DNA from 2 places in the Kaistella flava (ex Peng et al. 2021) genome. Region 2 is predicted to be linked to the other one. Evidence: riboswitches for the same ligand, from Rfam matches in the RefSeq annotation. Region 2 holds a riboswitch; the other holds the start of a gene.
What was found. A riboswitch is a leader RNA that binds a small molecule or an ion and turns the genes downstream of it on or off. The one in region 2 is predicted to bind S-adenosylmethionine.

Region 1 (7,896 bases), 1.4 Mb from region 2:
ATAAATATTTTTATTTTTTTAAAAGAAGCACTGACTAAAGTTATAGCCACGATGGAAGCGGCATCCTTTATTGTCTCGTTTTTAGAAACGAGACAATAAAGATATAGCGGACAGCGGGACTGCTCTTCGAGAACAGAGAAAATCTTTATGCTCCTTTTATTTAAAATTTTGAAACTATTGTTTACTTTTTAGTAATATTGCGAGATGAATAAATTTTTAGTTTTTATCGTTCTTTTTCTGACTGCAGGTTTTCAGGCACAGGTTATTTCCGGGATTACTTTTACAGAAAATGACAGACCACTTTCGGAGGTTAATATTTATGTTGACGGTTCCAAAATCTATACGGTTTCTGACGGCAATGGGAATTTTTCGCTCGATGTGCAAAATCAAAAAAATGCTGCGCTTGTTTTTCAGAAAAATGGGTATGAAACTTTTTCGGTGCAGATTTCTGAGGCTGTTGGAAAGAAGGTAAAAATCGTGTTACTTAAAGTTCAGGATATTGAAGAAGTTGTGCTGATTCCATATACCGACGAAGCTTACAATAAATTTATCAGTTATTTTCTGGGACAATTTGTAGGGATTGATCAGGAAAATGTGAAAATAAAAAATCAGAAAACGCTGAAGTTTGCTTTCGACAAAAAGAATCAAATTTTGAAAGTGAAAGCCCCGCAGACTTTAATTATTGAGAATAAACGATTGGCGTATCAGATTCAATTTAATCTTTTGAATTTTGAAGCGGATTTTAGAAATAATACGGTCGCTTATTCCGGAACTTCTTTTTTTAAAGATGTTAATCCGAAGAAAATAAATGAAGTTAATCGCCTGAATGCTTACCACGGAAGTATCATGCATTTTCTGAGAAGTGCTTATCAAGATCAAATTGCAGAGCAGGGATTTTGGGTAAATCATATTGTTAAACTTGATAAAGATAAAATAGTGGCTAAAGAAAAAGCTTTGGCTGTTATTGAGACGAAAATTCCCACTTCTTCTTTTATTGAAAAGGTTGGTGATAAAAAAACATTAGCATTTAAAGATATTCTTCAGGTGAATTATCCGAAGCATTATTTTGCAATTGTTAAGTCTAAAATTGTTAAAGAAACTTCGATGGTCCAGCAGACTTCTTATATTTATGTGGATGGGAATTCATTTGATATTTACCCAGATGGAAATTCTTCGGATCCTGAACAAATGATTTTACAGGGAAGTTTGAGTAATAATAAAATGGGAAATTTTCTTCCGCTCGATTATGAACCGAAGATTGATTAAACAACAGCGGTTTTCAAAAAATTATAAGATAATAAGGTGAAAATTATATTTTATAAAAAATGCCACGAATACACGAATGAAATTCGTGTATTCGTGGCAAGAAAGACTCATGTGGTGGATAATGCTTTGAACTTTTGCATTCTTTTTCCACGAAACTTTATTATTTCTTTTAGCTCTTTTGCGGTCTAAATAATCGAAAAACCTGATTCTAAATCAGCGATAATATCATCGATGTGTTCGATTCCAACGCTCAGTCTTATTTGTCCCGGACGAATTCCGGCTTTTTCTCTTTCGGCATCAGATAATTGCTCATGCGTTGTTGAAGACGGATTGATAATTAAAGTTTTCGAATCTCCAACATTCGCAACGTGGCTAATTAATGATAAATGATTAATGAATTTTACGGCGGATTCTTTTCCTCCTTTAATATCAAAACTTAACACGCCACCGAATCCTCTTTTTAAATATTTCTTTGCATTTTCATGATCTGGGAAATTGGATAAACCTGGATATAAAACTTTTTCAACTTTCGGATGATTTTCCAAAAAATCAGCAATTGTTTGTGCATTACTTACCGTTCTTTCTAAACGAAGTGACAATGTTTCCAGACCTTGTAATAGTAGAAAAGAGTTGAAAGGAGAAATTGTGGGACCAAAATCTCGCATACCTTCCACTCTGGCTTTGATGATAAAAGCGATATTTCCAAATTGAGAATTCACGCCGAAAACATCAGTGAAAACCAGACCGTGATAACTCTCACAAGGTTCTGATAATTGTGGGAATTTTCCGTTGCTCCAATCAAAATTTCCACCATCGATAATGATTCCACCAATTGAAGTTCCGTGTCCACCAATCCATTTGGTAGCTGATTCTACGACAATATTAGCACCATGTTTTAATGGTTGAAAAAGATATCCGCCAGCTCCGAAAGTGTTGTCAACAATTAAGGGAATACCATGTTTTTTGGCAACTTCTGCAACCGCTTCAAAATCGGGAATATTTAAACTGGGATTTCCAATCGTTTCAAGATAAATGGCTTTTGTATTTTCATCAATAAGTGTTTCAAAACTTTCAGGTTCGTTATCTTCTGCAAAGCGAGTTTGTATTCCTAATTTTTTAAAAGATACTTTGAACTGGTTATAACTTCCGCCGTACAAATAAGGTGAACTCACGAAATTATCGCCGTTTTGAAGGATATTAGTCAAGGCTAAAAATTGTGCAGCATGACCAGAACTTGTTGCTAAGGCTGCAACGCCGCCATGCAAAGCTGCCAGTCTTTTTTCGAAAACATCTGTTGTTGGATTCATCAAGCGCGTGTAGATATTTCCGAATTCTTTTAAACCAAAAAGATTAGCAGCATGTTCTGCATCATTAAAGGTATAACAGGCGGTTTGATAGAGCGGAACTGCTCTAGAATTGGTGGTTGAATCTACGGTTTGACCGGCGTGAACTTGCAAAGTTTCAAATTTTAAATTGCTCATATTTTAATTTATTTGTTTTAAATTTTGGGCAACTTATCCTTTGAAATACTTGTCGAAAGAGCATAAAAAAAGCTCTTTCGACAAATCAAAAGAGCTTAATATATAGAATTTCTTTTTTCTAAATTTTAATATCTGACTTATCTTTCCCGCGCTAACGAGTTGAATTTTGCACCTTATTTATTTCTAAACAGGTTGCCAAAGTTTCAAAGGGTCAATTCCCTCCACTTTTCTGAATAAGTTGCGATTTTTTAAAGAACGTCTTTAGAGGTGCAAATCTATATAATTTTTTTTAATCTCCAACAAAATGTCATAAAATTTTTAATGTTAATATTTTTTAGGTCGATTTGAATGAAAATACTGTTTAATTAAATCAATCTTTTGGTCAATTAAATTCGGACATTATTTCACTTCAACAAAATTAGAAATATTAAGATTGTATTGTCTGGAATCACATTCTTCTGAAATGAATTTTAAACTTAATTTTTGGTTTTCAATCGAATATTGGTAAATTCCTTTACTGTTTACGGGACATGGTGAACCACCGATGATTTTGGTGATAATTAGAGAATCATTATTTACTTTATATTTCATTTCCTCTACAACTTTATCCTTCACATATACTTTAAACTCATTGTCAGTAAATTTAAAAGTAACATTTTCTGCAGTTGGAATATTTGCAACTCCGTACCACGCTGTATTTTCCAAGTCGTTTTTGTTTTCTGCCACTTCTGGTGAGTTTTTACAACTAATTGTCGGCAGAAGAAAATAAAAAATTAATGGTGCGATTAGATTTTTCATGGTATTAAGTTTTGTGGTTATTCACTCAAAGGTAGTGTGGTAATAAATATGAATTTAGGGTTGAAAAACCCATAATTGGTTGGTGAGTTATGAGTAAGAAATGTGTCTTTTTGTACCTTTAGAGTAAGAGCGTTTTTCTCTTATTTGAAATAAAAAATGAAATTATATTTCTTAACTCATTATCTTAAAGTTTGTTAAACATCTAGTAGGCTCCTAATTTTTATATTAATTTTAAAGTAAATTAAAAACAAATATTATGATAGTAAAAGTGCTTGAAGTAATTGCTACTTCAGAAATTAGTTTTGATGACGCTATAAAAAATGCCGTGAAGGAAGTTTCGAAAACGGTTAAAAACATTGATAGCGTTTACGTAAAAGACATGAAATGCCACGTGAAAGATGGTGAGATTTCAACTTACGGATGTGTCTGTAAAGTTTCTTTCAGAGTTGAATAATTGAATATTCTGCTCATGAAGAAATCCATTTTGTTTGTTTCAAAATGGATTTTTTTATGGTTGTAATCTGCAATATTTTCGATTATTATTATTCTTTTGTTCCCCAAGGTGCGCCTGGAGTTTCAATCTTTTTAGTTAAATCAAAACGAACAGTAAATAAACGCTCGTTCCCGATTCGGCGAAGGTTATAAGTGAAACTTTCTGCATCAATGGTAAACCACCAAAGATTAGTAGCAGCTTTTGGCAACATCTTCGTACTGTGTTCGTCAGCCGGAAACATCTGAAGATTCTTCAAACCTACATTTGAGTTTGTACCGCCATATTGAGTTACTTTCTCTTCTGTGCCATCTGGATTTCGATGATCGTGCTTTAAGCTTAGAATTTTGTTGGTATTTTTATGTAAAACCCAAGTTCTGGATTTATCGTCCCCTACGAAAAATGGAATTCTAATATCATTTTTTTTACAAGACCGAACGTGCATTACTAATTTCTTTCCGGTAAATCCGTCACCTTCAGCTCCTCCAGAAATTATTTCGCCTTGGTATGATTTTCCACAATGTGCTTCTAATTGTGTCCAGAATTTTTCGGATGTTGTTTGTTCTTGAGCTAAGAAATTGATTGGAATTAAGAGTGAAAAATAGAGTAGTGCTTTCATGTTTTCTTTTAAATAATAATTGATTTTAGTAAAAGATAAACATACAACAAATATCCCTTGAGGACTAATTCAGAAGGGATATTTCCAACAAATAAATTTTAGAATAGAAATAAAAATAGAATATTACAGTCGAGCAATATTCTGTTTTTTTAAAAGGTATTAATCTAAATGTAAATTATCAATTAATCGAACTGTACCAACATTGACGACAATGAAGGCGCGGTGTTTTTTATCTTTATAAAAGAAATCGGTTTTCTTTAACGTAGTTTCATCTGCGATTTCAAAATATTCCAAAGTCATTCCGCGTTCGTCATCGAAAATATCTTTTACACGTTTATTAATTTCTGGAATGGTCATGATCCGAAACCAATCATTTACTTTAACCAATGTTTCATGAATTACTTTGGCAGCATCTCTTTGAAAATGGCTCAATCGTTCATTTCGTGAACTCATAGCAAGTCCGTTCTCTTCACGGTAAATTGCAACACCATGAATTTTTACGGGAAGTTTTAATTGCTCTACTAATTTTTCAATGATTGCTAATTGCTGGTAATCCTTTTCACCGAAGTAGGCGTTGTCAGGCTTTACTTGTCGCAACAATTCTTCAACTACAGTTCCTACGCCATCAAAATGTCCGGGGCGGGATTTTCCTTCCATCTCATTTTCTAAACCATCAAAATTGAAGGATTTACTTTTTAATCCCTCGGGATATAAATCCTTGACTTCAGGAAGATAGACGGCATCTACAATTCCGGTGTTTTCAAGCAATTTAATATCACGCTCTGTATTGCGCGGATATTTTGTTAAATCATCAGGATTATTAAATTGGGTTGGATTCACAAAAATTGAGGAAATAACCAAATCGTTTTCTATATTGGCGATCTCGTACAAAGAGAGATGACCTTGGTGTAGTGCGCCCATGGTGGGAGCAAACCCAATTCTTTTACCCATTTCTTTTTGTCTTTCGACATAATCCGTAAGCGTTTTTTTGTCTCTGAAAATTTCCATATCTAATTTGATTATCCTTGTAAAAGTAGGAAATTCTTGTAAATGAGGATAAATATTTTAAATATTTTTTTAGAATAATATCAGATTTCTAAAGGATTAATCTTAAATAATGTTAATTAAAAATTATTACATTAAAATTTCGTAAATTTGCCTTGTAGAATATTCTGCCCAAAAATTTAGAAGAAAGTTAGAATTTATGCCGAACCAAAAGATTTTGTATGTTACCACGGAGATGTCTCCTTATCAGGAAGATAACAATATGGCGACAATGGTGAGTAAGATGGCTCTCAAAATGCACCAAGACGGGAATGATGTGAGAGTGTTTATGCCAAAATTTGGCCAAATCAGCGAAAGAAAATTTCAATTGCATGAGGTAATTCGTCTATCCGGAATGAATATTATTATTAATGATTTGGATCAACCCCTGATTATTAAAGTAGCATCATTGCCTGGAGAAAGATTACAAGTTTATTTCATCGACAATGAGGAGTATTTCAAAAGAAAACAATTCTATATCGATGAAGAAGGGAAACCATATGCAGATAATGATGAGCGCGCAATTTTCTTCGCTAGAGGAGTAATTGAAACCATCAAAAAACTGAACTGGGTTCCAGATGTAATTCACCTTAACGGTTGGATGGCCTCATTTATCCCTGTTTATTTAAAGACCTTCTATAAAAACGATTCTTATTTTAATGATTCCAAAATAGTCCTTTCTCTTTATAATGAGGAGAATATGGCATTGTCTGAGTCTGTAGAAGAAAAAATGAAGTTCGACAATATTACCGGGCTAAAAGCGTTTAAGAAACCAAGTTTTCAGAGTTTCGTAATCGAAAGTATTGATTTGGTTGATTTAGTAATCAAAGGCGACGAGTTCCTGGAAGAGGATCTTAACAGTGCTTTTGCTGAAACTAAAACTACGAAATCCGAATATATAGACGCTGAATTAATCAACACGTTATACTAATCAATTTATATTTAATGATAAGAACTATTCAAGAATTATTCAAAATTACTGCAACATTAGTAATTGGGAGTTTAATTTTAGTGAATTGTGAGCCGGATCCAGATCAGTTGGGTTCACAATTCTTTCAAGACGGAGCAAAAGGTACAGAAGTATCTTATCCGATTATCGCTTATAATTCCAACAACAACGATTCGATAAGAACAGATGCTGCACGACTGCAAAGTGCAACTTTAGGTGCGTTTACTGAATCTCAATTTGGATCGCAGAAATCTTCGTACGTTTCGCAGGTTAGATTATCTGGAGCAAGTCCCGATTTTGGATTAAATGCAAAACTAGATTCAGCTGTTCTTGTAATTAAGCCACAGTATGCAGCAGATTCTGTTACCACGGTAACGAATGAAGATTATATTTATCCAGTTGGTGCTGTGCCTGCAAAGAGGGTTGTTAGTACTTATCCAGTAATCAAATATGGTAATACCAAAATAGCAGGTAAAACACTTTTAAACTTTAAAGTTCAAGAAGTGACAGACTTTTTAGGTTCTAATACTGATGTTGTTTATTCTAATAAAATAGTCAATACTGGAGCACAGATCGGATCAAAAACTTTTGACGGAAATGTTCACCTTGTAAGAGTTACCAAAGATGGTGACGACACTGTTCTATTCGAAAGAACACCAGCTCTTAGGATTCCATTGGATAGTACATTTTTCGCAAATAAAATTATTAATAAAGTAGGCTCTCCAGAACTTTCTGATGCAGCTTCATTTATTAGATATTTTAAAGGAATTAGAGTTTCTGTTGATGGAAATGATGGATATATTTTCAATTTTGATCCAACTACAGTAGAGCTTAATCTTTATTACAAAAATGATAAAGATACCAATGGAATAATCACCAGAGAGCAATCTGTTTATATGATGAACATGGGAGCGTCTAATGCATTTTTTAATCAAATCGCTTTTAACCGTACAGGAACGCCTTCTGCAACTGCGTTAGCGACAACAAACGAAATAACTGGTGATGCCAAGCTTTTCGCTCAGGGAATGGGTGGTCCAGGATTTGGGCTTAGAGTTCCAGCTGTGGATGTTGCAAATATTAAAACTTTGTATAACAATAATAAGATAGGAATTGTTTCAGCGAAAATCCGTATTTATACTGATGTGACTAGTTGGTCAAATAACTATGCGAAACCTAATTATTTTGTTGTGAGACAAAGAAACTTAACTCCTGAACCAGGGAAGTCTCAGTATCTTAATGATTATCTTGT
Region 2 (7,896 bases):
ACGGCTAAGCGCAGTTCTGTAATTTTATGAAGTAATTCTTCTTTCATTTTTATCGTTTGTTATATCACTTATTACTATGTTAGATTACTGAGATTTTTAATCATTTAAAAATAGCAATATTTAAGTTTTATTCAATATTAAGATGCAATTCTCAAATATAGCGACTATTCCTTTTGATAGCAATTTTTTTATGATATTAAATTTAGGCTACAATCGGCAATAATTTTTTATTTCAACTATATTTTTAGTTTATAAATTTCTATAGTAACACTATAAAATTTCAAGATGAATTCTATATTAAACAACGTTTACTTTAGGTTTGATAAATATCGATATCAAAAGTCCTATCCCCACAATGACATCCACGGTATTCCAAATTTCTCTGCCCAATGCGATTTTGAAAAACGGCTGAAAAAGCAAAGCTAGTCCTATGTAAATAATCATTATTGTTGACTTCCCCTGCTGATTCGCATGAAAAGACAACAAGGCAAAACCGACTAAAGCTAGCATTCTTACCAATTGATAGAATCCGTAAGGCATTGGTAGCAAACATAGAAAAAAGAGAATGGCTAAGAGGATTTTAATAGCGGTAGGTAAATTTAATTTCATTTAAAAAGTAGTTTAAGTTATTTATTTAAAAGAAGTAGTAGAAAGTAAAAATAAGAAAATAGACAATAATAAAAAAGTTCAAATTTGTACAAAATTACCTGTTAAAAATATCTTCATTTAACCTATACTACCATTCTATATTTTTCATGGTCTTAACAAACTCTCCTACCACTTTTTTAATCTCTAAATAACTTTCAGATTTTTCATTTGAATCTTCTTTTAAATAAAGTTTCCTGTTGACTTCGAGCATAATGGATTGTACATTTGGATTTTTTCTATAATATTCAAGTGGAACTATAGAACCTGTGTAAGGCCAGTCGATTCCTAAAGAAAATCCTCTGTCATTAAAAAAAGTTTCTGAAGCCTCCACTAACTTGGGACTGGTGTGAAATAAATCGGTACCAATATTAAAATCAGGCCGGTTCAGATTCTTATCTAAACTTCTTTTAAGTGGAATATGCGGGAATGAATGCCCATCGATAATGAGCGACTGACCGTATTCATCCAATTGATTTTTTACGGCGTTGGTCAATGCATTATGATGAACCCAGTAATAGCCGTTTAGAATTTTCGTTCTTAATTCGGGCGTAATATCACGAATCAGTTTGCCTTCATCGCTTTTTGTGTAAAGCACTCCCATTCCAAACCTGGCCATGACTTCTTGCTCGTCATCTGCAAATCTTTCAGGATCACAAAAAATTCTTGAAAAATTAGCTTTAATGATGATATCATTTTCAGAGTAAAATAAATCATCGGTATACCAGTCAGTAAGTTTTAAAATTTCCTTCTCTAAAAAATCACCGTTAACGGTATAACCTTCGAGAATGGGAATGCGCGTTGAGGAATGCGGAATATGAATAACTGCCTGTTTCATTTTTTGTAGATTATAATATTGATGGATTAGATCTACAAAGCAAACGGCAAGTTGTGCATTTGACCTGCACTTACATGAATTTTACACTGCAGTTTTTTCAGGTGCCTTTAACTGGTTCAGCAGCTCTTCATAAGAAATGAAAAAAAAATTAATGTTCTCAATAAACTTTAAAAGGTGCGAAAAATCGTAAATAAGTTGCCCCTCATCTGATTCACTAATGGAGGTGAAATGACGGTTGTGAGCGATATAATTCCTTAGTTTTGTTAAGGATTTTGGTGAGAATATATTTTCATCCAGAATATTTTGATCTATTGCAAATGACAAAATATCGGAGAAGTAAAAAGTTTGAAATGGGAAAACACTTTTTCTTTCCCGCTCTTTCAATGATTTGTGTTTTTCATCCAGAGGAAAATAAGACTTAAACTTGTTTGTCCAGTAATCTGAATCGATGTCATTATCATTGACTTCAATATCTCTTTGATGACCTAACCACGAAAGGAAATCCTCATTGGTCAACTTTTCGCGTATAAGTAGGGTTCTCAAGTTATTTTCAAACTTAAAAAAAGCACGGTACAACTCTACTGCTACAAATTCGTTATTATAATCAACAATATGAACCACACCAACAATTTTTTCATTTTCAGTAACAAACTTAATTTCATGTTCATTCACCTTTCTGAATTTTTCCAAAGTAGTCTCTTCAAAAAGCAAATCTTCCGGTGAAAGGCACATATGATGATGCAGCTCTATTTCTGCAAATACATTCTTAATGAGTCTGTACACTTTTTTCCGGTCTTTCGATGGTAAATAAGAAATAGAATTCCTGTGGCAAAACTGGACAAGTCCTTCAACATCGCTGTCATCATAGAAAATTAATTCTTTTACAGCAATATCATTAATGGTGGCATTTTTCAGAGAAGTAATCATCGGTCTATTTTATAAAATCAAATTTAAAAACTTTTAATTGAATTTCACTGTGCAGATAAAATGCATATATCGTGTTTTACTTTGCAATAGAAATCAACGAAACAAATCATCAGGAGAGTCCCGAACAAAGTCACGGGAACACCAACCGAGAGTTAAGCCTCCACGGTGGTATAGAATGAGGGCGACCTGCCAAATATAAAAGGTTACTACAATCATTTTCCTTACTGATGATTTGATGTTTGTTTAAAAATTACAATCATATGGAAACTACTTTTGTACAATGGGCGATGGGTCAATTTTTGATCGTCAATGTAAAAATTCCAGAAAAATATTATGTGGAAATCGAGGTCATTTATCCCTATCCAGGAATAAAAGGAGAATACTTTACAGATGCCGATGACTTGCACGATGAAAATAATTTCTGGATTATAAGGAACCTTATCTTTAGAGTATCACAAGGTTACTTCTACTTTTCACGTTTTGCCAGCGATAGTCTTCATGATAAAGCCAAATTTCTGAACCATGAGTCAACCGAAAGATGTTATCATAGATTCGTTTGGAAAAGTATTGATGAGGAAGTCAGATTTGAATGGTGGGCTGATGATGATATGAAATTCTTCAGTAAACGAACCATCGAAAATATCACTCTTTCCTTAAAGCATTTCATTTTAACGAAACAATCATCTATTGCTGACATTTATGAATATGAAGACCGTGATATCACGCTCCGAAAGATGAGAAATCTAATAACTGAACAAAATTGTGATCATGTTTATATATATATCTATGTGATGGCAGAAATGACACCGAAATAAAAAATTATCATAAAAAAATACAGCGCGAGAAAAATGTGGATTTCGCACAGCAGCTTGAGATTGCCATTACGGAATCTTCATATTCTTATCCCTGCCTATCCCTTACCACTGAATCAAAGTTATTACGCCAAGAATTTGAAAAGTTTACTGATGTAGAAAAGGAATTTTATCTTTCCAGGCATCATGTAAAAGGGAAATGGTTGCCTTATAATGACCTTGCAAAGGAGTGGTTTGACTCCAAAAATGGAATAAATACTAAGACTGCCCGCCAAGAATAATTTTCTTCATCCAAATAAGATTATTTACTATTTAATTCTATAAAAAATAAACTGTGCAGATAGAATGCATATATCATGTTTTACTTTGCAATAGAAATCAACGAAACAAATCATCAGGAGATTCTGCAAATGCGGGACACCAACCGAGAGTTAACCCTCCGCGGTGGTATAGAATGAGGGCGACCTGCCAAAATAAAAGGTTATATCCCAACAATTTCAGCCAAAACCTCCTGTTCATTATTTCGATTTTAAAATTAAAATCCTATGAGAAACAGTATTATCTATTTTGAAAACAACGACAGAATCGTCGTAGGTAATATTTCCATCAGCATGCCGACTTTGGTGGAATTACAAATACTCTCACCTTTTAATGGTTTAGTGCTACAACGAATACCGGAAGATTCAAAAGAATTTAATGACGAAGAACAGAATTCTGCAGGTCAGGATTTGATTCAGAAATGTTTTGAAATTTCAGCGATTATTCAAGAGCATAATAAAATCATCAGAAAAGATTTTCTGCAACTGCTGACCAATCTGGAAAACTTTAATAATGGCAAAAGCGAAATCTACATTCGTAATAGAGATGAACTTTTAGGCGTTTTTATGCGGGCTCATTTTCCTGATTTTAATGACGGAGAAAATTCTAATATCAACTTTAGCGAAGGCATCTTTACTTTTCTTTCCCAATATTTCATCAGCAATGGTAAATGTGCAGATCTGGAAATCACTACAACTTTTACGACTAATCCCAAACCACCTTGTTTTAGTGATCTTGAACAGCAACTGAAAGAATATCTGGCGAAACCTTTTGAAGAGAAACTCTTTCTTCTTGCACAACAAAGTATGAATAAAAGAAAAGGCCATTACGACTGGTTTCTGATGCAGGAATTTATCGAAAATAATGAAAACCATATTCAAGATTAAAATACAATAACTAAAAAAACCCAACTGATATGTGTGTTATTTACCAATTTTCGCGTGAAGAAAATAATATTATTTTTAATATTGAAAATTACATTGAACATCACTTTTATGGTGAAATTATCTTTCCATTTCCCAACATCAAGTTCTATTATTTTACTGAAGAGCATTATTTCCTTCCATACAATATTGAAGAACATGTAAAGGAATATGTAGGAAATCTGATCTCTATTTTAGAAGATATTGCAATAAATATCGAATATATAAAAGAAATTTCTGCAAAATTTTGCCAGTATAACAAGCATTCTGAAGATGGAAAAAATAATATTCGAAGAATTGTAATAGATCCATTTATTGAAAACACGATCAATAAATTTCCTTTCCAAAATGTAGGACTTACATTCAAGCAAAGTCTCGCGGAAGCAATATTTAAAGTTCTTATAAAAAATCCTTACTACAGCATAAGAAATAAAGAAATTCAACACGAAGATATATTTGAAGATATTTTGAGTGAATATAAATACATCATTAATTTAGATGGAGAAGAGAATTGGAGCATTTATCCTAAACTGCACGAAAGGTTTTTTGAAGAAATGGGAGAAGATTGCAAATTGCTAAAAATGCTTCAAACGAATCACAAAAACACCAGAATTCCTGATGAATATTTGGAACAAAGTGGGATCGATGAGTATCTCAACAAGGAAGACGGTAAACTTCCATTATTTATAGGGACACAATTTGGTATTTCACCGAAAATCATACCCGAACTGATAAAAAGAATGGAGGGACAGAAAGTTGTTTTTCTAAATAAATCACAATTATCCGGATATGAACATTCTATGGATTTAAAACTGATTAAGAATGGCGAATTTAAAACACTTAAGAAAATTACAAGAGAACAAATTGAAAATATAAACTATGAGTTGTAATGCGGTAAAGAATAGTGAATATCACTCAAATAAGGAAGGTGAAGACAACAGTCACTTATACGAAATGATATCCGAGGGACAAACAATACTATTTAGAATTGATGAGTACTCACCCCATTTTTTTCAGGGTAAAATCCTCTATCCTTTCACTTTTAAGTTCGATAGTTATTCAGAACAAACATACCATTTTTTGAATTTTAAAGACAGATTAATAGTCTTTGTCAACAAAATGATTTCTTCGCTCAACGAAATATATAACTCCTTAGAAGTATTAAAGAAAGATTACGGGATTTTTTGTTTTTACAATAATGATTTGGAAAAAAGCAAAGAAGTTATTAAGCAGTATTTAATCGAAAGATTCAAATGGGTTAACACTTGTTCTTTTACGCACAAAAATCTAGGAGACACCTTTCTTCACAGCGTTTTGGATTCATTATATGAATATCTCATTGACGAACAACAATTTAAATTTAAGAGGGACCATTCGGAATTTGAAGTGACCGTAAGCAATTTTGTTACGCAACACAGCAATATTTCATTTATAAATCCGGACTTCAGTACAATCTTCGGTCACACTTTGGTTCATGAATTTTACAAAGAGTCAGGTTGTAAAAACATAATATTTAAAACAATTGAATCTACCTGGAATCTGGTAGCAGAAGAATACACTGAAAAATGCACAATCGATGAATATATGCTTGAAGAAGAAAATAAACTGCCCCTAATTATAAGCAGTATGAATTATCCATCGCCGAAATTAACTGATGATTTTGTGGAATTAATGGAAGGACGTGAAGTTGCACTTTACATCATTTCTGGTGTTGATCGTATTGCGGATACGCTGCAGTTGTGTAGAATAATAGATGGTGAATTTATGTTGATTAAAAGAAAATAATTAATCATCAATTTTAAAATTAAGACAACGGTTTAATCTAATCTAAAAACATTGAAAAAGATATGGCAACTAAAACAATAGGTCAGGTTTATAAGCAAAATGTAGAAATTTCTCCAAAAGAATATCTTGAAGTTTATGCAGTTGATGAATCTTCACATGAAGATTTCATTGATCTTAAACTTTTATTTCCGTACCAGGATTACGGTTCAGAATTCTTTGTTGAGGGAGGTTTCGATGCAGAAGAAAGAGTGAAAGTCATCCGAGACATGATGGAAGGATTGGTTCTGGGTTTAGATGTTTTAGACAGAGGTCGGGAAAGTTTTAATTTTAAATTCCACTATGAATCAGATCTTAATAAAACCACCAATGAGACCGGTCGAATTCTGCTTCACGAACAATATCTTACCCGAATTAACAAAGCAATGTGTTTAAATATTTTACCTGAATATATTAGTAAAAGTTTATTACAGAAAAACAGAGAAATTGCAGTTGAATTATTGCATAAAAATCAAATTCCTAATAAAAGTAAATTTGGTAAAGATGCTTTCAGATTTATTATTTCAAAGATGACAGATAAAATAATTACGTTGGTTTAAAGCGTAATCAAAAACAAACATATAATGATAAAACAGGAACAACTTTGGAAGCATCGTCTGGCTGCACAAACCGATGAAGAACTTATCAAAAGTTTCAACAAGGAAGTGTGTAATCCTGGTTGGACAACTGCACGTGGAACCTACCTTCATCTGATGAGAAACGAATTTAGGAACAGAAGTTTCGATAGCAGTTTAATCATCAACGAAAACACTTTTAAACTTGCTAAAAAAATCGTTATACGGAATAATATTGTTGTCTATAGAGAGGATTTATAATAGTGGCATTTGAAATTTTAAAAAGCAAGTTTACCATTAAAAATAACAGAGAATGTTGTCGGGATTCAACTAGTATAAAGGTTAATAATAACTCCTAATCTATTTTTATAAAATCAATAATCTCCAAAATTTTTTGTGAGGGCATGTTTTATTTAGCTCTATTAGATATTTGGATTTGCAATACGTTTGTAATGAAGGCACAAAGACACTAATTTTTGTTTTAAAATATTGCGTAAGGCAAGTTTTAGATAATATAAAATTAATTTCTACCTGTAATTTGTATTAATACGTCTACATCCATATGATTTGCGTTAACCGTGCGCCAATTATATGATTTAGTTTACCACTGCAAATTCAAACCAAATAGGAATATGATCCGAGATTTTTCTAGCATCCTCCAGCGAATTGAAATTTTTGTAAAAGTGAATAACTCCTGAATTGAGATGTTTGATTTTAGCCGCATTGAAATACATATTATCAAATTCTGAGGCTAAACATAAATCCTCTCGACATTCCTTTTTCAATGATGTTTTTTGGTTCATTAATATCGATCGATAACCCATCTTCTTTAAAGGATTGAAAACCGTATGTGATTGCGGACAATTGAAATCACCCGCAAAAATCAAGTTTAAGTTAGGATATTCATGGGGCAAAAACTTAAAGTACTTAATTTCAGTTTCCGGTTGTCTATTTTTAGTAATCGCATGAAAATTAACTACAGTGAACTGTTTGCCCTCATATTGAAAAGTACAGAAGTAGGGCTCTCTATCAATCTC

Region 1: it holds a riboswitch for S-adenosylmethionine, as region 2 does, so the genes downstream of both, Q73A0000_RS15795 (O-acetylhomoserine aminocarboxypropyltransferase/cysteine synthase family protein) here and Q73A0000_RS05140 (hypothetical protein) in region 2, are expected to answer to the same signal.

What each region holds. Positions count from the first base shown of each region.
Region 1 is NZ_CP040442.1:3,498,320-3,506,215, forward strand. It holds gene Q73A0000_RS15790 (carboxypeptidase-like regulatory domain-containing protein) at 205-1,266, shown strand; gene Q73A0000_RS15795 (O-acetylhomoserine aminocarboxypropyltransferase/cysteine synthase family protein) at 1,452-2,747, opposite strand; SAM riboswitch class I at 2,882-2,987, opposite strand; gene Q73A0000_RS15800 (hypothetical protein) at 3,147-3,545, opposite strand; gene Q73A0000_RS15805 (dodecin family protein) at 3,802-3,999, shown strand; gene Q73A0000_RS15810 (hypothetical protein) at 4,088-4,654, opposite strand; gene panC (pantoate--beta-alanine ligase) at 4,814-5,662, opposite strand; gene Q73A0000_RS15820 (glycogen/starch synthase) at 5,859-6,629, shown strand; gene Q73A0000_RS15825 (DUF4270 family protein) at 6,644-7,896, shown strand, end outside.
Region 2 is NZ_CP040442.1:1,140,826-1,148,721, forward strand. It holds gene Q73A0000_RS05120 (BrxE family protein) at 1-47, opposite strand, end outside; gene Q73A0000_RS05125 (DUF6804 family protein) at 298-609, opposite strand; gene Q73A0000_RS05130 (N-formylglutamate amidohydrolase) at 737-1,483, opposite strand; gene Q73A0000_RS05135 (hypothetical protein) at 1,565-2,410, opposite strand; SAM-I-IV-variant riboswitch at 2,512-2,617, shown strand; gene Q73A0000_RS05140 (hypothetical protein) at 2,671-3,225, shown strand; gene Q73A0000_RS05145 (hypothetical protein) at 3,261-3,503, shown strand; SAM-I-IV-variant riboswitch at 3,609-3,708, shown strand; gene Q73A0000_RS05150 (hypothetical protein) at 3,768-4,427, shown strand; gene Q73A0000_RS05155 (hypothetical protein) at 4,457-5,353, shown strand; gene Q73A0000_RS05160 (hypothetical protein) at 5,343-6,248, shown strand; gene Q73A0000_RS05165 (hypothetical protein) at 6,311-6,844, shown strand; gene Q73A0000_RS05170 (hypothetical protein) at 6,869-7,120, shown strand; gene Q73A0000_RS05175 (endonuclease/exonuclease/phosphatase family protein) at 7,456-7,896, opposite strand, start outside.